Regions from separate parts of the Mesorhizobium sp. M1078 genome, predicted to be linked through region 2. Evidence: riboswitches for the same ligand, from Rfam matches in the RefSeq annotation. Region 2 holds a riboswitch; each other region holds the start of a gene.

Region 1 (5,371 bases), on a different contig from region 2:
CACAGTAATCGCTCCATCAGAAAGCTTCATGTCGATCCTGATCGCTTTCCTGTCGCTGGCCATCGAACGCATCCTGGGTTACCCGGACTGGCTGTTCCGTGCCGTCGGCCATCCCGTCACCTGGTTCGGCAGGCTGATAGCCTTTCTCGACCTCAGGCTCAACCGCGACACTGATTCCGACGCGCTGCGTCGCCGCCGCGGCGTGCAGGCGCTGCTGGTGATCGTGCTGGTGCCGGCGGCAATCGCCTTCATCGTGCAAATCCTGCTCTGGCAGCTCTTTCCTGCCGGCATGATCATCACGGCAATCCTGGCCTCGTCGCTGCTGTCGCAAAAGAGCCTTACCGAACATGTCGAGGCGGTGGCCGATTCGCTGGATACCGGCGGCCTGGCGCTCGGCCGCATTGCGGTTGCGCGCATCGTCGGCCGCGATCCAGAGAAGCTCGACCATGCCGGCGTCAGCCGCGCCGCCATCGAAAGCCTGGCCGAGAATTTCTCCGACGGCATCGTTGCGCCCGCCTTCTGGACAGGTGTCTGCGGTCTGGCCGGCGGCGTCGCCTACAAGGCCGCCAACACTGCCGATTCGATGATCGGCCACCGCACCCCGCACCACGAGGCCTTCGGCCGCGCGGCGGCACTCTTCGACGACTGGATCAACCTGCCGGCGTCCCGGCTGACCGCGTTGCTGATCGTTGCCGCCGCCTTTCTCGTTGACGGCGCCGATCCCCGCAACGCTTGGCAAGCAATGCGGCGCGACGCCAAAAAGCACCGCTCACCCAATGCCGGTTGGCCGGAAGCAGCAATGGCCGGCGCACTCGGCCTGGCGCTCGCCGGCCCGCGCAGCTATGGCGGCGTCATCGTCGAGGACGCCTATATGGGCGAAGGCGGTAGGCGCGCGGCGGAAAGCCAGGACATCAGGCAGGCGCTGAAACTTTATCAGGTCGCCGACTATCTGCTGATTGGGCTGTTCGGGTTGCTGTCGGCGGTGCTTATCGCGGTAACGTCCTGAGAGCTTATCGTCGCCCTTCCTTTACCCTCCCCCTTGTGGGGAGGGTCGGCGCGAAGCCCCGGGGCGGGGGACTGCGCCCTACGAGGACCCCCACCCCGCTCCGCTTCGCGGATCGACCCTCCCCACAAGGGGGAGGGTACGAAATCCCTCAAAACTCAATCCCCTGCTGTGCCTTCACGCCGGCCGAAAAATGATGCTTGGTCACGCCCATCTCCGTCACCAGATCCGCCGCCTCGACCAGCGCCGGCTTGGCGTTGCGGCCGGTGACGACGACATGCAGACCTTCGCGCCGCGCTTTCAGCGCCGCCACCACTCGGTCGAGATCGAGATAGTCGTAGCGTAGCGCGATGTTCAGTTCGTCCAGCACGACGAGGCTGATCGAGGGATCGGCGATCAGTTCCAGCGCCTTGGCCCAGGCGGCTTCGGCCGCCTTAATGTCGCGCTTCAGATCCTGCGTCTCCCAGGTGAAACCCTCGCCCATCGTGTGCCAGACGACGCGGTCGCCAAACGCCGCGAAGGCATCCTTCTCGCCGGTGTGCCATTTGCCCTTGATGAACTGGACGATTCCGACGCGCTTGCCATAGCCGAGCATGCGCAGCGCCAGCCCGAAGGCAGCCGTGGTCTTGCCCTTGCCGGGTCCGGTGTTGACGATCAGCAGCCCCTTCTCGACCGTCTTTTCCGCGACCTCGGCGTCCTGCACCGCCTTGCGCTTGGCCATCTTGGCGCGATGGCGCTCTTCGTCTTTTGTGTCGATATCGGTCATCTCATTTCACCTTGAGCGGCAGCCCCGCCACCATCAGAAGCACCATATCAGCTACGACCGCGATCTGCTGGTTGAGCCGGCCGGCGGCATCGCGGAACCGGCGTGCCAGCGCATTGTCGGGCACGATGCCTTGTCCGACTTCGTTGGAGACCACGAACCACGGTCCGCGCGGCCGCGAAAGCACATCGGCCAGCCGCCGGCACTCCCCCTCCAGATCATGATCGGCCAGCATATGATTGGTCAGCCACAGCGTCAGGCAGTCGACAAGCACCGGCTGGTTGTCCGGCAATGCCTCGAGCGCACCGGCAAGATCAAGCGGGGCGTCGATGGTCGCCCACCCCTCGCCACGGCGCGAGCGGTGCTGCGCGATGCGCTCGCGCATTTCGCCGTCATAGGCTAGCGCGGTGGCGATATAAGCCCATGGCGGCAGCAACGCCGTCGCCAAAGTTTCGGCATGCGCGCTCTTGCCGGAGCGCGCACCGCCGATGATGAAGGTCAAACTGCGATCAGGCAAAGCTGTCGCGCAGGCTGGTCGCGGTGCCGGCGAAGCGCGCGCGCACTACACCGACAACTGCGCCGAGCACCAGCCAGAACACCAGATTGGTCAGCGTCACCGCCACCACGAACTGATGATGCAGGCCCTCCGGGATCGGCGTTACGAAACTGTCAGGCTGCGGCGCGCCGACAATATGCGGGGCGACGATCAGGACGACGGCGAGCACAGTCAGGGGCGCCGACGTGCGGAAGGTGATAAGGGCAAGACCGATCGCCGTTGTCATCACCGTTGCCCACCACCAGATCTGGCGCTGCATGAGATCGGCCGCCTGCATTGCCGGCAGTTCCGGCGGCAGGCCGAGGCCCGGCGCCAGCGTGAACACGGCAAAGCCGGCCAAGCCCCAGAACACGCCCTGGCGCCAGCTGCCGATGCCGCCGGCGAACTCGGAAACCGCCACCAGGACCAGCGCGAAGCCGATGCCGGTGACGATATTGGCGACGACACTGAAGGCGAAACGCTCGAAGCCGTCGGCCGGCGCCCAGCCTTCGTCCTCCGCCGGCGCGGCTGCTTCAGCCGGTGCTGCGCTGCTCACCGCATTTTCCGCCGGCGCGGCGGTGCTCATGGCATCGGTGTCCGCAGCGTTGGCGGCGGGCGCCGCGGCATGCTGATGCTCATGGCCGCCACCAGCCTTTTCGTAGACCTCCGCCTTGAGGATCAGCGGCACGGTGGCGTAGGCCTGCATGCAGGCGAGAGCGACACCCGCCACGAGCCCTGCGATCGCCGCGATGAACACGACGTTGCGAAACAGGTTCATGATGTCAGATCCTCGTCAGTGGCAGGGAAACGCCATCGAATGGCGATAGTCGTGCGCCGCATTGTGGACCGCATCGATATGCGAGAAACCGACAACGCCGACGACGAAAATGCCCAGAAACGCGCTAAGCACGAGCTGCATGAAGCGCGACTGCGAGGAGACGGAAGCGCCGAGGGAGACGGAAGCGGTATTCATATCTTGTCCTTTCGCCCTCCACCCGAGGGCATCGAAGTCAGTTCCCTGTCGCCGGCAGGTCTCCTGGCTCGCGGATCAGCGCCCTTCCCCACCTTCCCGAAGAAAAAATCCCCAGTGGCTTGGAGAGGACTACCGCACACAGTTGCGGGGGCAGCCACGGCATTGGGCAACAAGTCAGCCCTCACCGCATTCCCTCTTGGTCCCTAACGGAACCGACGACATGCATGACTATAGGCTGAAACGGTCGCATCCGGCAAACCAAATTCCGCCGGCCAACAGCGCGAATGCGCCATGCGGCGTTACGGGTTCAACGCGGTGATCCGCTCGGCAACCAGCCGCTGCAGCCGCCACAGATGGCGATCGTGAATGCCGCGCTCTTCAAGGTTTTTCACCGTGTTGTAGAGATAGTCGGCGCCCGACCCCCAGTGCCCGCAGGACGTTGCCAGCCTTTCGACGACCTTGCCCTCGTCGAGCGGTCCTGAATAGGTCAGGCCGTTGCGGTTGATCACGAAGGCCAATGCCCTGAGCGGTCCGGCCTCGCTTGCAAGCTTCAGCATGCGCGGCCGGTAGCTTGTCGGCTTCAGCGTGACTTCGCGCCGGAAAAGCCGGCCCAACTGCTCGCGCCGGTTATTGTCGGTCAGCCGAAAGGCGACGCCCTTGCATTGTCCGCCACGGTCCAGCGCCATCATCAGGCCGGGGCTGACCTTGGTGCCGCGCCAGCGCGTCATGTTCATGCAAAAGGACCGATGCCAGCCGCGCGCCAGCGCAACGCGGTCCTCGACATAATCTATTTCCGGTTTCCAGATCAGCGATCCATAGCCGAACAGCCATAGCGGTTCGCTATCCGGGAGTTCGACCTGCAATTCATCCAGAAGCGCGTCATAGTCGGCTTCATCGAGATGCATCGCGTCCGGATCAGGCCCGGGGTCCCTGATCTCGCGCCAGCAGCGCGCGACCAGCTCCGGCGTAAGCGACATCTGTCGTGCGGCCACGTCCGAATCCCCCCAATTCCGAATGTCCCATGTCCACGACATGATTATGCGCCGCGCCTGCAACCGGCAATGCGGCACTCTGATTGACAAACGATTTGCCGGGGTGTCGGCTGACGCTTCATAGGAAGCCAGCCATGCATCCCAACCCGAGCGAGCGCGACCCCTATAACGGCCTGAGCCGGGCCGAACCGACGCTACCGTCATCGGCCTATTGGGATAGCGAGGCTTACCAGCGCGATCTCGAGGCCATCTGGTACAAAAGCTGGCTGCTCGTCTGCCGCGAGGCCGATCTTGCCCAGCCTTTGGCATTCAGGACATTCCGCGTCGGCACGCAGGAAATCGTCGTGCTGCGCGACGACACCGGCGAGTTGCGCGCCTTCCACAACACCTGCCGGCATCGCGGCTCGCAGCTTTGCCAGGAAAGCGAGGGCCGGCTGAAAGCGCGGCTCATCACTTGCCCCTACCATGCCTGGTCCTACTCGCTGCGCGGCGATCTCGTGCGCGTTCCCTCGAAATCGCTGCCAGATGGTTTCGACAAGGCAGATCATCCGCTCTACCGGGTGGCGCTGTCGGTGTGGCGCGGCTTTGTCTTTGTGAACCTTCAGCAGGCGACGGCCGGCTCCGCCGAGACCTCCTTCGATCCCGCATCCGGCGACCTCGCCAACTGGCCGCTGGAAACGCTGGTATCAGGCCATGTCCTGCGCAAGGTGATGAACTGCAACTGGAAAATCTTCTGGGAGAACTTCAACGAGTGCCTGCATTGCCCAGGCGTCCACAAGGACCTGTCTCGGCTGGTGCCGATATACGGCCGCGGCCTGATGAGCCGGCACGACGACCCCGACTGGGTCCGCCATGCCGACAATGACGCACCGGAGTTTTCGGGTGGCCTGCGCGCCGGCGCCGAGACCTGGTCGCGCGACGGACATGCCCATGGCCCGGTCTTCCCGGGCCTGACGCCAGCCGAGCGTGCGGCCGGACAGACCTATGCCACCAGCCTGCCCTCGATGTTCATCGTCGGCCATGTCGATTATGTCAGGACGGTGCGACTGATGCCGCTCGGTCCCGAACAGACCGAACTCACCGCCGAATGGCTGTTCGCGCCCGA
Region 2 (5,371 bases):
AACGAAGATCGCTATCAGGCCCTGTACCATACAAAGAGCAAATACAATCTCGCCAGACGAATAGACCGGGCGGTCTTCCCTCACCTGCAAGGCGGACCTCACATGAATGCCATCGCTGCGCTAGCGGTTGCCTTGCACGAAGCCGCGAACCCCTCCTTCCGAAGCTACGGCCAACAGACGGTCAAGAATGCCAAGGCTCTGGCACATGCACTGCTTGAGCGAGGTTATGACCTGGTTACCGGGGGGACGGACAATCACATGCTGATCCTTGATCTTCGCGATCGGCCACTATCGGGCAAGGCCTATGCCGAGCGACTAGCAAAGGCAGGAATCATCACAAACTTTAATATGGTGCCTGGCGACCCGCGGCATCCGGCGGTCACAAGCGGAATTCGCCTGGGGGCGCCAGCAGTGACGTCAATGGGCATGCGCGATGTGGAAATGGTGCAAATTGCTGGCTTCATTGACTCCGTCCTCCAGCGGCCAGACGACGAAGATCTCCATGCCTGCGTGCGAAGAGACGTTGCCGACTTGTGCGCTGCGTTCGAGGTCCCGGGCATCTCCGACAAGTAAGGTGGGCCAAGCAAAATGCCCATACCACATCCAACATCCGAAGCGAGGTATTCATGGCTAGGCAGTTCGTGTTCTCTTCCGAATCGGTTGGCGCGGGGCACCCGGATAAGTTGGCCGACAACATCTCGGATGCCATCCTCGATGCCATCCTCCGCACAGATCCCAAGGCGCGCGTCGCCTGTGAAGCGTTGGTAAAATCAGGGATAGTCGTTCTGGCTGGCGAGATCACCAGCGATGCCCAGGTGGATTACAGCCAAGTTGCGCGCGATACGATTCTCGACATTGGGTACGACGACGAGGCCGTCGGCTTTGACGGCCGGCGTTGCTCCGTCGTTCATGCCCTCACCGAGCAGTCGCCCGACATCAGCCAAGGCGTTGACGAGGGAAGAGGGCAAGACCTCCAGCAGGGAGCGGGAGATCAGGGCCTCATGTTCGGCTACGCATGCCGCGAAACCGATACCCTGATGCCTTTGCCGATCCAGCTCGCTCATCGCTTGACGAAACGGCAGGCGTATGTCCGGAAGGCACAACAGCTTGGCTGGTTGCGTCCTGACATGAAATCCCAAGTCTCAGTGCGCTATGAGGGGTTGCGCCCGGTCGCCCTGGATACCATCGTCGTGTCGACGCAACATGACGAGCAGGTCTCGCAAGAGACTGTCCGCGAGGGCGTCATTGAGGAAATCATAAAGCCTGTCCTGCCGACCCACCTGGAGACGGAAGGCATCAGAATTCTGGTTAACCCGACGGGGCGGTTCGTAGTCGGCGGGCCGCGCGGCGACTGCGGTCTCACTGGACGCAAGATCATCGTCGATTCCTATGGCGGGATGGGTCGTCATGGCGGCGGCGCCTTCTCGGGCAAGGACCCGTCCAAGGTTGACCGCTCGGCTGCCTATGCAGCCCGCTATGTCGCAAAGAACATCGTCGCTAGCGGACTTGCGGACGTGTGCGAGGTGCAGCTTGCTTACGCAATCGGCGTGGCCAGTCCGGTTTCCGTCATGGTCAACACGTTCGGGACAGCCAGGGTTGAGGAAAGCAGGATCGAGCGCCTCATTCTTGAGTTGTTCGATCTCAGACCGAAAGGCATTATCAAGATGCTTGATCTCTTACGCCCTATATATCGCAATACAGCGACCTATGGCCATTTCGGCCGTGAAGAGCCTGATTTCACCTGGGAGAAGACAGACAGGGCGGACGAATTGCGTCGCGAGGCAGGACTCGCCGCCCCGTGAGAGCCGCCGGCGAACGGATTGGCAAGCGGAAAGCCCATTTCCACCGAGCAGACCCGCGCCTGGCAGGCGTGGCGAGAAGCCGGCTCGGTTTTTTTGGCGGAGACATTGATGCCGGATTATGACGTGCTTTGCATCGGCAATGCCATTGTCGACATCATCGCCCAGTGCGACGAGGCATTCCTCGAGATCAACGGCATCATCAAGGGCGCGATGAACCTGATCGACACGCGCCGCGCCGAACTGCTCTACAGCCGCATGGGCCCGGCGATCGAGGCCTCCGGCGGCAGTGCCGGCAACACGGCGGCCGGCGTAGCCAGCTTCGGCGGACGCGCCGCCTTCTTCGGCAAGGTCTCCAACGATGCGCTGGGCGAAATCTATGCGCACGATATCCATGCACAGGGTGTCGCCTTCGACACCAGGCCGCTCAAGGGCGAGCCGCCGACGGCGCGCTCTATGATCTTCGTCACGCCCGACGGCGAGCGCTCGATGAACACCTATCTCGGCGCCTGCGTCGAGCTTGGCCCTGAGGATGTCGAGGCCGACAAGGCATCCGGCGCCAAGGTTACCTATTTCGAGGGCTATCTGTGGGATCCGCCGCGCGCCAAGGAGGCGATCCGGCAGACGGCGAAGCTCGCACACGAGGCCGGACGCGAAGTGTCGATGACGTTGTCGGATTCGTTCTGCGTCGACCGCTACCGGGACGAGTTCCTCGAGCTGATGCGCTCGGGCACTGTCAACATCGTCTTTGCCAACAGCCACGAGATCAAGTCGCTCTACCAGACAAAATCCTTCGACGAGGCGCTGGCTCAGATCCGCAAGGACTGCAAGATTGCCGCCGTCACCCGTTCCGAAAAAGGCTCGGTGATCGTGCGCGGCGACGAGACCGTGGTCATCGAGGCGACCGCCATCAAGGAGTTGGTCGACACCACCGGCGCCGGCGACCTCTACGCCGCCGGTTTCCTGCATGGCTACACGCAGGGCCGCAACCTCAAGACCTGCGGCGACCTTGGCTCGCTGGCGGCCGGCCTGGTGATCCAGCAGATCGGCCCCAGGCCAAGGCAGAATTTGCGCCGCGAGGCGGAAGGGGCTGGGTTGCTGTAGATGCGCGGGCAACTAACCAGCCGCCCTACTGACGCGATGACCGCAGTGGCGGAACTGTGTCAAAGCTCGCTGATAGCGACAGCCATTCGCTTCGGAGAACTGACCCATGCTGCTGCCGTGAGGCTCGCTGGAGGAGCGGTGCAAGGCGTGCTTGCCATGACAGCATTCACCGTCATCCAGATCGTCACCAGCATTTTCCAGAAGCTCAGCTTGGGGAAGGCCAGTAAGGTTCCTGAGGTAACGGAGAACTCGCGGCGTCCGTCGGACTTCACTTGCGATCACGTCCCACGATGCCGAATGCGGGCAGCAGACTGAATATTTCACAATGCTAGACAAAGGCGTAAAACGCGACCATATAACGACATAAACATTTCATTATGCGTCATTGACAAAGAGAGGGTTGCTGTGATTGTCTGCTGTTGTGGTTCTCGCGTACGGTGCTGCCGCAGCGGAGCTAAGAGGGAAGCCGGTGCGATGCCGGCGCTGCCCCCGCAACTGTTAGCGGCGAGCCAATCCACTCATGTCACTGAGGCGAATACCCTCGGGAAGACGGGTAGAGGCTATGACCCCGCGAGCCAGAGACCTGCCACGGCGAATTACGTCCACGGGCGGGGTGTCTCGGTGGCCGCTGCAACCGGCGTGCCGGCCTGCTAGCGCCTTCCTTGTCACCGACGCCCCCAACCATCGGGGTATGACATGACTGTCTCTCAGCAAATTCCTGTAGCAACGCTCGGCGTGCCGCGCTTCGGTCGTCGGCGAGAACTGAAATTCGCGCTTGAAAGCTACTGGTCCGGAACATCGTCCGCTGGCGACCTTCTCACGACGTCGAAGGCGCTCCGTGCCGCTAGCTGGGAAGAGCAGCGCGATCGCGGCGTGTCGAAAATCCCGTCGAACGACTTCTCGCTTTACGACCATGTGCTCGACACCGCAGCCATGGTCGGGGCCGTTCCATCCCGTTACGGCTGGAATAGCGGCGAGGTCCCACTTGACATCTACTTCGCAATGGCGCGCGGCAACCAGGGTCAGACGGAGGATTGTGGACACGCTGGTTACCAGGAGGAGGCTCATGGACCTGGTGTAACCGCGATGGAAATGACCAAGTGGTTTGACACCAACTACCACTACATTGTGCCGGAACTCGATGATGATCAGACGTTCGCCCTCTCGTCATCGAAGCCGGTCGATTACTTCCTCGAGGCTAAAGCTCTCGGCATTCACACACGCCCAGTCATCCTTGGACCCATCACCTTCCTCAAGCTGGCGAAATCGCGTGCCGAAGGGTTCGGTCCCATCGCGCTCCTACCGCGGCTGCTGCCCGTTTACGAGCAAGTCCTGCAGAGGCTGAAGCTGTCGGGAGCCGACTGGGTGCAGATCGATGAGCCAGCGCTTGTCCTCGATCTGAACCCGAACGAACGAGCTGCGTTCGAATTCGCCTATGGCCAGCTGTCGAAAGCCGCGCCCGAGCTGAAGATCATGCTGGCTACGTATTTCGGGTCGCTGGGAGACAATCTCGAAACCGCGGTTTCTCTGCCCCTGGCCGGCCTGCATATTGATCTCGTGCGCGCTCCCGAGCAGCTGGAAACGGTGGGTCGGCTCGCTCCGAAGGATCTGGTGCTCTCGCTCGGCTTGATCGATGGCCGCAACGTCTGGCGTGCGAACCTGCCCGCCATTCTCGACCGCATCAAACCGATCGTCGCCGGCTGGCCCTTGGACCGCGTCGAAATCGCGCCTTCTTGCTCGATGCTGCATGTGCCGATTGACCTGCGCATGGAGACGGAACTCGAGGCCGACATCAGGTCGTGGCTCGCCTTCGCGGCCCAGAAGACCGACGAGCTGGTCTTGCTGGCCCGGGCCCTTTCCAAAGGCAGAGATGCGGTGGCAGCCGCGTTGAAAGCTTCTGCCGAGGCTGCCGCCACTCGCTTGACGTCCACGAAGATCCATGACCCGCTTGTTGAGGGGCGGATCGCCAGCATTGACCATAGCATGAAACGACGAGAGAGCGCTTTTGGCGAGCGCTCCAGAGTCCAGGCCGGCACGCTCGGGCTGCCGCCGTTCCCGACGACGACAATCGGGTCCTTCCCGCAGACGCCGCAGGTACGCCGCGCCCGGTCCGCTCATGCGAAGGGCCAGCTCAGTTATGTCGACTACGAGATTTTCCTGAAGAAGGAGATCGAGTCAGCAATTCGTTGGCAGGAAGAGATCGGGCTGGACGTGCTGGTGCACGGTGAGTTCGAACGAAACGATATGGTACAGCATTTCGGCGAGCAGCTGTCCGGCTTCGCCTTCACTCAGCATGCCTGGGTGCAAAGCTATGGGTCGCGCTACGTGCGTCCCCCCATCATCTTCGGGGACGTATCGAGGCGCAATCCGATGACGGTGCGCTGGTGGCAATTCGCCCAGTCGCTTACGGAAAAGCCTGTGAAGGGAATGCTCACAGGCCCAGTGACCATTCTCAACTGGTCCTTTGT
Region 3 (5,371 bases), on a different contig from region 2:
GACATCGGCCAAATCCAACTTGCCTACGACGCCGCGGCCTGGCTCGTAGTAGCCAGCTTTCGGCACGCTGACCGGCTCAGCCGCCGCCACATCGGACCCAGCCAACCCCGCTAGCCGCTGCATCAGTGCTGCCATATTCTCCGGTCCGCCCTCGCGGAAATAGCCAAGCAGGCCGTCCAACTCCTCGCGCGGCAGCGTCGAGGCTTCGATCAGCCTGAAATCCTCGTCGTGGCTTTCACCCGGCAGCAGTGCCAGCTTGATGCCGTTCGCACGGGCAGTCGCGGCAAGCTGGTCGCAGCCATAGCGCCACCAGTCGTAGCCGCCGAGGATGCGCACCAAAATCACCTTGGCGTGGCGGGCGACGCTGTCGATCCAGAGGTCCACGGACATGGGATGGCGCAGGTCGCGCAGCGCCGCCAGCCGCATCGACGGCAGGCGGACGGCATCGGCCTTCCAGGCCGCCGCGAGGCCGGCGAGGTCGCTGTCGGTGAAGGACAGCACCACGATATCCGCCGGCGTCTGCCCGAGATCGACGGGCTCGGCGAGATCGTCGAGCGAGGCGGAGGTCGTGGTGAGTATGTGCATCGCGGCTCGTGCCTGAGATCAGCCGGCGAGTATACGCTCGATCGCCGGGCGGTTCAGCCCCTTCAGGCCAATGACGACGAGACGCGAGCGGCGATCGTCTTCGGTCGTCCAGGCGCGGTCATAATAATGGTTGACGCGTCGGCCGACGGCCTGCAGCAAAAGCCGCATCGGCTTGCCGCCGACATCGACGAAGCCTTTCACGCGCAGAACATTCTCTTCCTCGGCCACCGTAGCGACGCGCCTGGCCAGTTCGTCCGGATTGGTGATCGAGGGGATGTCGACGATGAAGGTGTCGAAATCGTCATGCTCGTGGTCGAAGGCGCCGTCATGGTGCGACTTGCGGTTCTCGATGTCGTCTTCGACGGCGAGACCGAGGCCAAGCAGCACCGACGGGTCGACCTTGCCATGCGCGGTCGGCACGATTTTTACCGCGCGGGCGGAATGCTCATTGATGATGGTGTTGGCGCGGGCCGAACCGGCTGAATCCATCAAATCGCTCTTCGACAGGATGATCAAATCGGCGCAGGCGATCTGGTCTTCGAAGACTTCTTCGACGGGGTCGTCATGGTCGAGCGTCTCGTCCTGGACACGCTGCGCCTGAAGCGCGTCCATGTCGTTGGCGACGCGTCCCTCGGCCAGCGCCGGGCCGTCTACCACGGCGATGACACCGTCGACCGTCACCCGGCTCTTCACGCTCGGCCACTGGAACGCCTGGACCAGCGGCTTGGGCAGAGCGAGGCCCGAGGTCTCGATCAGGATGTGGTCGACCCTCGGCGTCAGTGCGAGGATTTTGTCGAGGGCGGGCACGAAATCGTCGGCGACTGTACAGCAGATGCAGCCATTGGCCAGTTCGACGATGTTTTCCTCGGGGCAAGTGTCGATGCCGCACCCTTTGAGAATCTCGCCGTCGATGCCGATGTCGCCGAACTCGTTGACGATGATGGCAATGCGCTTGCCCCCGGCGTTTTCCAGGAGATGGCGGACCAGCGTCGTCTTGCCGGCGCCGAGAAAGCCGGTGACGACGGTGCAGGGAACACGGGAGAGATTGCCGGTCGGGTTTGAAACGTTCATCGTCAGTCCTTCAGCATATCGAGGGGTGGGATGCGGGCAACGAGGCCGCGCTTGAGGCTATCGGGCCGGCCGCGCCACGGGATGAGACCGTCGGTCGAAGTCGCGAAGAGCTTTGCGCCGGTGACGAGATCGGCGCCGCTGGTTGCGGCCAGATCGCCGAAGACATAGCTCCAGCAGCCATCACGCAGGATCGCGGCGCTGAGGCGGCGCTTGCAATTGCCGAGACATTCGGCGGTGCGGACGCGGATGTTGTCATCGGCTGCGGCGAGGCGCGTGTCGTCGGCCAGCAGTTCGCCGGCGCGGGGGTGAGCGTCTGAGCCGGTTTCATCGCGGCATGAGGCGCAGACGATGACGGTCACGCCAGCCAACGCGTCGCTATTGGCAGACGAAACATCCGCTGTGCCAGCCGAAAAACTGCTGTTCTGGTCCAAAAACCGTGCTCCTTGCCCGGAAACCCGCCAGGCGATCGGATACTTTGTCTCAGACGGCAGGTCTCCTGGCTCGCGGGTCATCGCCTTGGTTAGCCGCCTTCCCGGTGTTACCCAGTGGCTTTCGGCCTTGGCTCTTCGCTTACAGTTGCGGGGACAGCCGCGGATTTGGGATTTTCGTCCCGCACCGCATTCCCTCTTGGCCCTTGCCGTTGCGGGCAGGGGACCGTCTGGAGCGGATTTAGGCTGTTGCGGGGAGTTGTGTCAACGCACTGCTACGACATGGCGATGTCGACCAGGGGTTTCCCCAGATTGCCGGCCGGCGCCACTTCGATGCGCTCAAGGCCAAGCCAGCCCTGCATCTGCTTCAATTCCTCGAACAGCTCTGCGGCAGTTTCCGGCGGTGCGCCTGCTTCGGCGTAGGCGGCGTGGACGCGTAAGACACTCGCAGGCCGGTCGGCCTTGAGATCGACGCGGGCGACGATCCGGTCGCCGAGCAGGAAGGGCAGCACGTAGTAGCCATATTGGCGCTTTTCGGCCGGCGTGTAGATCTCGATGCGGTAGTGGAAATCGAACAGGCGCTCGGTGCGCGAGCGCTCGAAGACCACCGGATCGAAGGGCGCCAGTAGCGCGCGGGCCTCGATCTTTCGCGGCAGACGGGCGTCCTTATAGAGGTAAGCCGGCTTGTCCCAGCCTTCGACGCGCACCGGCAGCAGTTCGCCCAACTCGACCAGTTCCTCCAGCCGGCCCTTCATATCGGCCGGCGACAGGCGGAAATAGTCGCGCAGGTGACCCGACGTCGCGATGCCGTGGGCGCGGGCGGAAATGCGCAGCAATTCGCGGTGCGCGTCCTCGGCCGCCGGCACCGGCAGGTCGAGGATCGCCTGCGGCAGCACGCGCTCGGGCAGGTCGTAGAAACGCTCGAAGCCACGGCGGTGCGCCGTGGTGATGCGTCCGGCCCAGAAGAGCCATTCGAAGGCGTGCTTGGCGTGGCTCCAGCCCCACCAGCCGCCCGAACCTTTCTGGCCCTCCAGTGCCGAAGCGGCAATCGGGCCGCGCTCGGCGACCGCGCGGTAGATCTCTTCGATATAGGCGGCGTGCTCGCGGCCCCATTTGGCGAGGCCCAGATACATTTCGTCGCCGCTTTCAGCGCGCTGCATGCGCCAGCGCATCAGTGGGTAGGTCTCGACCGGCAGGAACGAGGCCTCATGCGCCCAGTACTCGAACACGGTGCGCTTGCGGGTGATTGCGGCATTGTCGAGCAGGGTGAGCGGGTAGGGGCCAAGGCGCGAATAGAGCGGCATATAGTGGGCGCGCACCACGGCGCTGACGGAATCGATCTGCAGCAGGCCGGTGCGCGACAGCACGCGGGCGAGGTGGCGGCGATCGGGCGTGCCGACCGGGCGGGGATCGAGAAATCCTTGCGCGGCGAGCGCGATGCGCCTGGCCGTCGGGAGTGAGATATTGTCCTTCGTCAAAGTGTCTTGCCTCGAACCATTTTTCCCGACTTTAGCCGGCGATTCCGGTCATGCTAGCAGGCAAATGGCGGGAGATGTGTCAGGAGACAAAAGTGGAGTGAAAGATGAAGGAAATCAAACAGGAGGAGATCGGACCAGTTTTTCCCGGCCTGCCGTCCAGCACTGTCTTTTGAACAAGGTTTGACTTGCTTCGCTGAAAGCCCTGCGCTAACCCTCGCCGCGTTGCAGCAAAGGCACCTAAAACGGTTCAGCGGTTAAACTGTCGCGCTTCCGCATTAGGGTTGGTTGCTGTAATCAAAGTGGATTGGCCGCCAACGGAAAGCCGAGCATGAACGTACTCCTCAGTTCATACCTGCCCATCGTCCTCTTCATCGCCGTGGCCGCAGTTGTAGGCTTGGCGCTTATCATCGCGCCGTTCCTGGTGGCTTATCGCAATCCCGATCCGGAGAAGCTTTCCGCCTACGAGTGCGGGTTCAACTCGTTCGACGATGCCCGGATGAAATTCGACATCCGCTTCTACCTGGTGTCGATCCTGTTCATCATCTTCGATCTGGAAGTGGCCTTCCTGTTTCCGTGGGCGGTGTCGTTCTCGAAGATCGGCATGCTCGGTTTCTGGTCGATGATGGTGTTTTTGGCGGTGCTGACCATCGGCTTTGCCTATGAATGGAAAAAAGGAGCGCTGGAATGGGATTGAACGACAGTTCCGGAACGCTCGTCGCGCCGAAGCCCAAAGGCCTGATCGACCCCAATACCGGACGTCCGGTCGGTTCCGACGATCCGTTCTTCCTCGAGATCAACAATGAACTGGCCGACAAGGGTTTTCTGGTCACCTCGACCGAGGCGCTGATCACCTGGGCACGCAGCGGCTCGCTGATGTTCATGACCTTCGGTCTCGCCTGCTGTGCCGTCGAGATGATCCACACCTCGATGCCGCGCTATGATTCTGAAAGGTTTGGCGTGGCTCCTCGCGCGTCGCCGCGCCAGTCCGACATCATGATCGTGGCGGGAACGCTGACCAACAAGATGGCCCCGGCTTTGCGCAAGGTCTACGACCAGATGCCGGAGCCGCGCTACGTCATCTCGATGGGCTCCTGCGCCAATGGCGGCGGCTATTATCACTATTCCTATTCGGTGGTGCGCGGCTGCGACCGCATCGTGCCGGTCGACATCTATGTGCCCGGCTGCCCGCCAAGCGCCGAAGCGCTGCTCTACGGCATTCTTCTCCTGCAGAAGAAGATCCGCCGCACCGGCACGATCGAACGGTAGACCCATGGCCGCATCCCTGAGCGAACTGTCGACCTATCTCGGCGAAAAGCTGCCGGGCCGCGTCACCGATGCAGTGCTTGCCTATGGCGAACTGACGATCTCGGTTGCTACAGACAATCTGATCGAGGTGACAAGCTTCCTGCGTGACGATTCGGGCTGCCAGTTCATTTCGATCATCGATATCTGCGGCGCCGACTACCCGTCGCGCGTCAAGCGTTTCGATGTCGTCTATCATCTGCTGTCGCCGAAGCAGAATTTGCGCATCCGCATCAAGGTGCAGGCCGACGAAGAGACGCTGGTGCCGTCGCTCACCGCTGTCTATCCCGGCGCCGACTGGTATGAGCGCGAAGCCTACGATCTCTATGGCGTGCTGTTCTCCGGCCATCCGGACCTGCGCCGTATCCTCACGGATTACGGCTTCGAGGGCCATCCCCTGCGCAAGGACTTCCCGCTGACAGGTTTCGTCGAGGTGCGCTACGACGACGAAGCCAAGCGCGTGATCTACGAGCCGGTGGAATTGAAGCAGGAATTCCGCAATTTCGA
Region 4 (5,371 bases), on a different contig from region 2:
CATCGGCTCGCCGGCCATGAACATCCTGCCGGCGACAATCGACAGGACGGGCAACCCGACAATCGTCAGCCATGTCGGCGGCCGCAAGGCAACGGTGCCGATCGCAACGCCGGCGTCAGCAAAGGGTGCGGCAGTCAGCTTCGGCGTGCGGCCGGAGGATCTGTCGGCCGCCACCGGCGCGGAATATCTTTTCGAGGGCGTGGTGGACTATGTCGAGCAACTCGGCGAGGTGCAGCTTGTCTATGTCGATATCGGCCGCGCTGACCTGCCGTTGGTGACCAAGCTGCCCGGCAATGTCGAGGTCAAGCGCGGGGCAAAGCTGCGACTGACCGCGGATGCCGGGGACCTGCACATCTTCGACGCCGATGGGCACTCCTTCTCGCTCAAGCCGGTGGAAGTGAAGGCGGCTTGAGATAGCTGCGTCGTACAGGCATGAAAAAAGAGCGGCGGGCCAGGCCCGCCGCTCTTTTTTTAAGCTTCGGCTGTTAGTTGTTGCCGAACCGATCCCTGTCGCTGCTCTGAGGAACGAACTTCTGTTGGTCGTTCGACGAGTTCAGCAGCTTGTAGACCGCCGAGTTGGTGCCGGTCGACGAAGTGCGGGTGGTGTCGACGGCAGCGGCCGGCTGGTTGGCGCCTTCGGAGCCATAATTGTCGCTGCCGGCAAAGGCAGCGCTCGAAACAGCCAGAACGGCTGCGGTGGCAAGAACGATCTTCTTCATTTTAGTCTCCTGAATTTTTCTGATGCCGCCAGCTGCAGCAGATAAGCCCGCCACGTGCTGGAAACCGGCTTTTAGCGGCCGAAAAGGTTACGGTCGGCACCGTGGGCAGGCGCCTGCTCGGCTGGAGCCGACTTCTCAACCGAAGCCGTATGGCCACTATCGGTCGACGTAATCGCAGGCTGGTTGGCGCCGTTCGAACCGTAGTTGTCGCTGCCGGCGAAAGCGCTGCCGGAGATGGCCAAAACGGCGGCGGCAGCAAGGATGATCTTTTTCATTTCAATACTCCTGAATTTTTTGAGATCCCAAGAAGGGCGGGATAGCTGCCCTTCTTTGGTCGGGATCAGCGATTGCCGTAGAGGTCGCGGTCGGCGCCCTGAACGACAGGCTGCTTGTCAGCGTGCGCCGGCTTCTGAATGGAAGCCGTATACGAGCTGTCGACCGAGACGGCTGGCTGGTTCGCACCATTGGAACCGTAATTGTCGCTACCGGCGAAGGCGCTGCCGGTGATCGCCAAAACGGCTGCGGCAGTGAAGATGATCTTTTTCATTTTTAGGACTCCAGTTTGTCTGTCCGTCTAGCGGCGTGTCTTGGGAGGAATTCGCGTCGTTCGGACAGCCCCGATGTGGGAAAGCCATAGGCTGGTTTCCAATCACGAAGTTGTTCCATGTGGACCACGGTCCTGCACCTTGAAATTGTGCCAGAAAGTTCCTCTATGGTCATTTGTCGCATTGTTTTCAGTCGCTTATGCCGAACCGAGTGGTTCGCTCCGGTGTCGGTTTCCGGGCCGTCGTTCACACCGTCCTGCACGCATTGTCAACAGAAACGAACCGTTCGGTTCGATTAGAGATTGCTAATAGTAACTTTTCGATACCGTTGAGCCCTTTTTGCCCCCGATCGAACTGGATCCGCAGCGATTCGAAACGGCGATGATGGCCTCGCAAGAAACGTCTCAGCTCTTTGACCGGCGGCGGGGGGCGTATGCCGCGCGTGTCGCGCCGCATGGATATGATGTCGCTTTCATGCCGACGTCGCGATCGCTGCCGTGATTAGATGATCGCATCTCAGGTGCCGCTTCGTGACGACGCAGCGGAGAATTGGGAAGCCGGTCAGAATCCGGCGCTGCCCCCGCAACGGTGGTGGAGTTCAAGTCGCAACGGGAGACCACTGGGCAAGAGCCTGGGAAGGTGTCGCGATGGTCCGCAAGGACAACTCCAGAGCCCGGAAACCAGCCCGAGATGCCTAGACTCGACTGATCGCGGTGGGCGGTCAAGAGGTGGATAGTGCATGTCCGGAGCCACGCCGGCCTGCGTCCGATCCTTCCTCCATCACCACCAAGTTCAGTCCTTAAACCACGAGGACAGAACTATGGATACGCGCAACGACATGCTGAGGCTCCTGAACGGCCGCAAGCAAGGCTTTTCGCTGGAACAGCCCTTCTACACCGACCCGGACTATTTCAAGCTCGACATGGAGCTCATCTGGTATCGCGACTGGCTGTTCATCGGCCATGATTGCGAACTGCCGAAGCCCGGCAGCTATATCACCGTGCAGATCGGCGATTATCCGGTGGTGCTGGTCCGCGACCAGAAGGGCAACATCAACGCCTTTCACAATTCCTGCCGCCATCGCGGCAGCCGTGTCTGCAACACTGAGAAGGGCATGGCGGCAAAGCTTGTCTGCCCCTATCACCAGTGGACCTACGAGCTTGACGGCCGGCTGCTGTTTGCCCGCCAGATGGCCGACGGTTTCGACAAGAGCCAGTTCGGCCTGAAGCCCGTCGCCTGCGAGAGCGTCGGCGGCTACATCTTCATCTGCCTGGCGAAAGAACCTGCCGACTTTGCGCCGATGCGCGCCATGATAGAGCCCTACCTCAAGCCGCACCGGCTGAATGAAGCCAAGGTCGCCTTCGAGAGCACCATCATCGAGAAGGGCAACTGGAAGCTGGTCTGGGAAAACAACCGCGAATGCTATCACTGCGCCGGCAATCATCCAGAGCTGTGCAAGACATTCCCCGAAGCGCCGACGGTGACCGGCGTGCAGGGCGCCGACAGCGATCCGGAGATGCTGGCGCACTGGGCGAAATGCGAGGCGGCGGGCCTGCCGAGCAAGTTCCGCATCGATCCGGCCGGGCAATACCGCGCCACCCGCGCGCCGCTGCTGCGCGATGCCGTCAGCTACACGATGTCCGGAAAGCGCGCGGTGACGAAGAACCTGTCCGACACTCTTGCCGCCGACCGCATCGGCACCTTGATGCACTACCACTATCCGACGACTTGGAACCACATACTGATCGACCATGCGGTCACCTTCCGGGTGCTGCCGATCAGCGCCACCGAAACCGCGGTGACGACCAAGTGGCTGGTGCACAAGGATGCGGTCGAGGGGGTCGACTACAACCTTGAGGAGCTCACCCATGTCTGGACCGAGACCAACGACCAGGACCGCCGCATCGTCGAGGAAAACGCCTTCGGCATCCTGTCTCCGGCCTATGAGCCCGGCCCCTATTCGGAGCTGCACGAGGGCGGCGTGATCCAGTTCGTCGAATGGTACGCGGCCTTCATCGGCCCGCGCCTTGCCGAAGGTGGCAGGCCGGCGCTGCGCAGCGTCGCGTGAGCTGGAGCAGGCGAAGAAGGACCGGAGGATGAATGCGATGACGGATCTTGGGCTCTATCGCCATCTCGACCAGATGGCGCCCTGGAACGATAGGCTGCAGGTGCTGGAAGTGATCGGCGTCAGCGACGAGGCGCCTGACGTCAAGACCTTCACCTTCCGCTCCGACAACCAGACCTGGTTCCGCTACAAGCCGGGCCAGTTCCTGACGCTGGAACTGCCGACACCGGACGGGCCGCTGATGCGCACCTATACGCTGTCGTCGTCGCCATCGCGGCCGTTTTCGATCGCGGTGACAGTGAAGGCGCAACCGGGCAGCATCGGCACGCGCTGGATGTTCGACCATCTGGTGCCCGGTTCGCATGTCAAGGCCTACGGACCGGCCGGCGACTTCTCGTTGCACAGCCACCCGGCGGCCAAATACCTGTTCATTTCCGCCGGCTCCGGCGTGACGCCGATGATGTCGATGCTGCGCTGGCTGAACGACTGCGCGCCATGGACCGATGTCGGTTTCGTCAACTGCGCGCGGCGTGCCGAAGAGATCATCTTCCGCAAGGAACTCGAACTGCTCGGCGGCCATATGCCCGGCCTGTCGCTCGGCTTCATGATCGAGGAACGTTCCAGCCGCGAGGGCTGGTACGGTCATATGGGGCGCATCGACGCGATCCGGCTGCCCTTGCTGGCTCCGGATTTCCGCGAGCGCGAAATCTTCTGCTGCGGCCCCGATCCGTTCATGCGCGCCGTGCGCGGCATGCTGGATGCCGCCGGCTTCGACATGACGAAATACCATCAGGAGAGCTTTGCCGCGCCTGTGGTGGAGGAAATTCCGGCGCCGTTTGCCTCCCCGGTCGAGGACGGCATCGCTGCACCTGTCGAAGCCGTGACGCCGATCCGCTTCTCGCTTTCGGAGGTCGATGCCGGCTGCGTCGCCGGCCAGACCGTGCTACAGACAGCGCGCAGCTCGGGCGTGCGGATTCCCGCCGCCTGCGAGTTCGGCCTGTGCGGCACCTGCAAGGTGAAGAAGGTCTCCGGCGAAGTCGAGATGAGCCACAATGGCGGCATCCTCGACCACGAGATCGATGACGGTTTTATCCTTGCCTGCTGCTCGAAACCATTGTCGGCGCTCGAAATCGAGGCTTGAGCCGGTCGACTTCGCCGCAACGGTCACCGACGCAGGCGTTGTGTTCGCGGGTCTTTGTCTTGCCAAGCATAGGCCGAGTGATTTAGACGCACTTAGGAAGGGCTGGCAGACCGTGAAACTGGCGCATCCCTTCATGGGCGCATGGAACGGGGGACAGAGCGATGCAACAGCGGGTCTACGCGGTCGCAAGCAAGGACATCGTTTTCGAATCATTCGATGGCGAAGCCGTCGTTCTCGATCTTTCGAACGGTAAGTATTTCGGCTTTTCCGATTCCGGCAGCCGGGTCTGGCAGGCTTTGTCGTCCGGCGTCGCCACTGAAGCGCTGGTCGGAGCTGCCGCGGGCGCCGCAAAAATAAGCCTGGCCGACCTCGAAAGCTTCGTTGCCCGACTGCTCGATTTCGGGTTGCTTGCGCCAGCCGAAACATCGGCACAACCGCTTTCGGGCGAGCTGTCGTCTGCGCTTGCTGCCAGCAATGAGCCGCTCAAGGTCGATGTCCATGACGACCTTGCCGATCTCATCATTGTCGACCCGATCCATGAGGTCGAGGAACCTCTCGGCTGGCCGGCGGTGAAACAGGCATAATCGTTTCCCTAAAGCGCGTCGCGTTTGAACGGACTCAGGCGACGCGGTTTAGATCTTTGATTTTATGCATGTCGTCGTCTCAAAACCGGGGCCACCCCGAGCGACATGCATCAGGCGACCCGGCGCAATTCTGGACGCTGAACAACCAACACATGCCTTTGATCACGCTGCAAACCCTGCCGGATTATGCCCGCCATGTGCTGGCGGCCGCGGAAAGCGCCGCCGCCTTCTATCCCGTTACCACCAGCGTGCGGTTGCCGGGACTGGAGCTGAGTGTCCATCTCGACCATGGCACGCTGGCGGAAGCCATGAGCCAT

What was found. A riboswitch is a leader RNA that binds a small molecule or an ion and turns the genes downstream of it on or off. The one in region 2 is predicted to bind cobalamin.
Region 1: another riboswitch for cobalamin. It lies ahead of NKH38_RS08120 (CbtB domain-containing protein); the one in region 2 lies ahead of metE (5-methyltetrahydropteroyltriglutamate--homocysteine S-methyltransferase).
Region 3: another riboswitch for cobalamin. It lies ahead of NKH38_RS07895 (DUF1636 family protein); the one in region 2 lies ahead of metE (5-methyltetrahydropteroyltriglutamate--homocysteine S-methyltransferase).
Region 4: another riboswitch for cobalamin. It lies ahead of NKH38_RS20470 (aromatic ring-hydroxylating oxygenase subunit alpha); the one in region 2 lies ahead of metE (5-methyltetrahydropteroyltriglutamate--homocysteine S-methyltransferase).

Annotation. Positions count from the first base shown of each region.
Region 1 covers NZ_JAMYMP010000004.1:74,555-79,925, reverse strand. Annotated here, with positions in the region: gene cobD (threonine-phosphate decarboxylase CobD) at 1-30, opposite strand, end outside; gene cbiB (adenosylcobinamide-phosphate synthase CbiB) at 29-1,006, shown strand; gene cobO (cob(I)yrinic acid a,c-diamide adenosyltransferase) at 1,155-1,769, opposite strand; gene cobU (bifunctional adenosylcobinamide kinase/adenosylcobinamide-phosphate guanylyltransferase) at 1,771-2,283, opposite strand; gene NKH38_RS08125 (CbtA family protein) at 2,276-3,079, opposite strand; gene NKH38_RS08120 (CbtB domain-containing protein) at 3,095-3,274, opposite strand; cobalamin riboswitch at 3,311-3,506, opposite strand; gene NKH38_RS08115 (gamma-glutamylcyclotransferase) at 3,574-4,266, opposite strand; gene NKH38_RS08110 (aromatic ring-hydroxylating oxygenase subunit alpha) at 4,401-5,371, shown strand, end outside.
Region 2 covers NZ_JAMYMP010000031.1:7,253-12,623, reverse strand. Annotated here, with positions in the region: gene glyA (serine hydroxymethyltransferase) at 1-573, shown strand, start outside; gene metK (methionine adenosyltransferase) at 627-1,802, shown strand; gene NKH38_RS26810 (adenosine kinase) at 1,911-2,903, shown strand; cobalamin riboswitch at 3,309-3,508, shown strand; gene metE (5-methyltetrahydropteroyltriglutamate--homocysteine S-methyltransferase) at 3,600-5,371, shown strand, end outside.
Region 3 covers NZ_JAMYMP010000004.1:29,943-35,313, forward strand. Annotated here, with positions in the region: gene cobN (cobaltochelatase subunit CobN) at 1-585, opposite strand, end outside; gene cobW (cobalamin biosynthesis protein CobW) at 604-1,656, opposite strand; gene NKH38_RS07895 (DUF1636 family protein) at 1,659-2,087, opposite strand; cobalamin riboswitch at 2,126-2,330, opposite strand; gene NKH38_RS07900 (winged helix-turn-helix domain-containing protein) at 2,360-3,562, opposite strand; gene NKH38_RS07905 (NADH-quinone oxidoreductase subunit A) at 3,891-4,256, shown strand; gene NKH38_RS07910 (NuoB/complex I 20 kDa subunit family protein) at 4,247-4,828, shown strand; gene NKH38_RS07915 (NADH-quinone oxidoreductase subunit C) at 4,833-5,371, shown strand, end outside.
Region 4 covers NZ_JAMYMP010000015.1:131,470-136,840, reverse strand. Annotated here, with positions in the region: gene NKH38_RS20490 (ABC transporter ATP-binding protein) at 1-412, shown strand, start outside; gene NKH38_RS20485 (DUF680 domain-containing protein) at 486-719, opposite strand; gene NKH38_RS20480 (DUF680 domain-containing protein) at 791-994, opposite strand; gene NKH38_RS20475 (DUF680 domain-containing protein) at 1,060-1,266, opposite strand; cobalamin riboswitch at 1,766-1,967, shown strand; gene NKH38_RS20470 (aromatic ring-hydroxylating oxygenase subunit alpha) at 2,085-3,332, shown strand; gene NKH38_RS20465 (FAD-binding oxidoreductase) at 3,370-4,470, shown strand; gene NKH38_RS20460 (PqqD family protein) at 4,632-5,054, shown strand; gene NKH38_RS20455 (serine kinase) at 5,207-5,371, shown strand, end outside.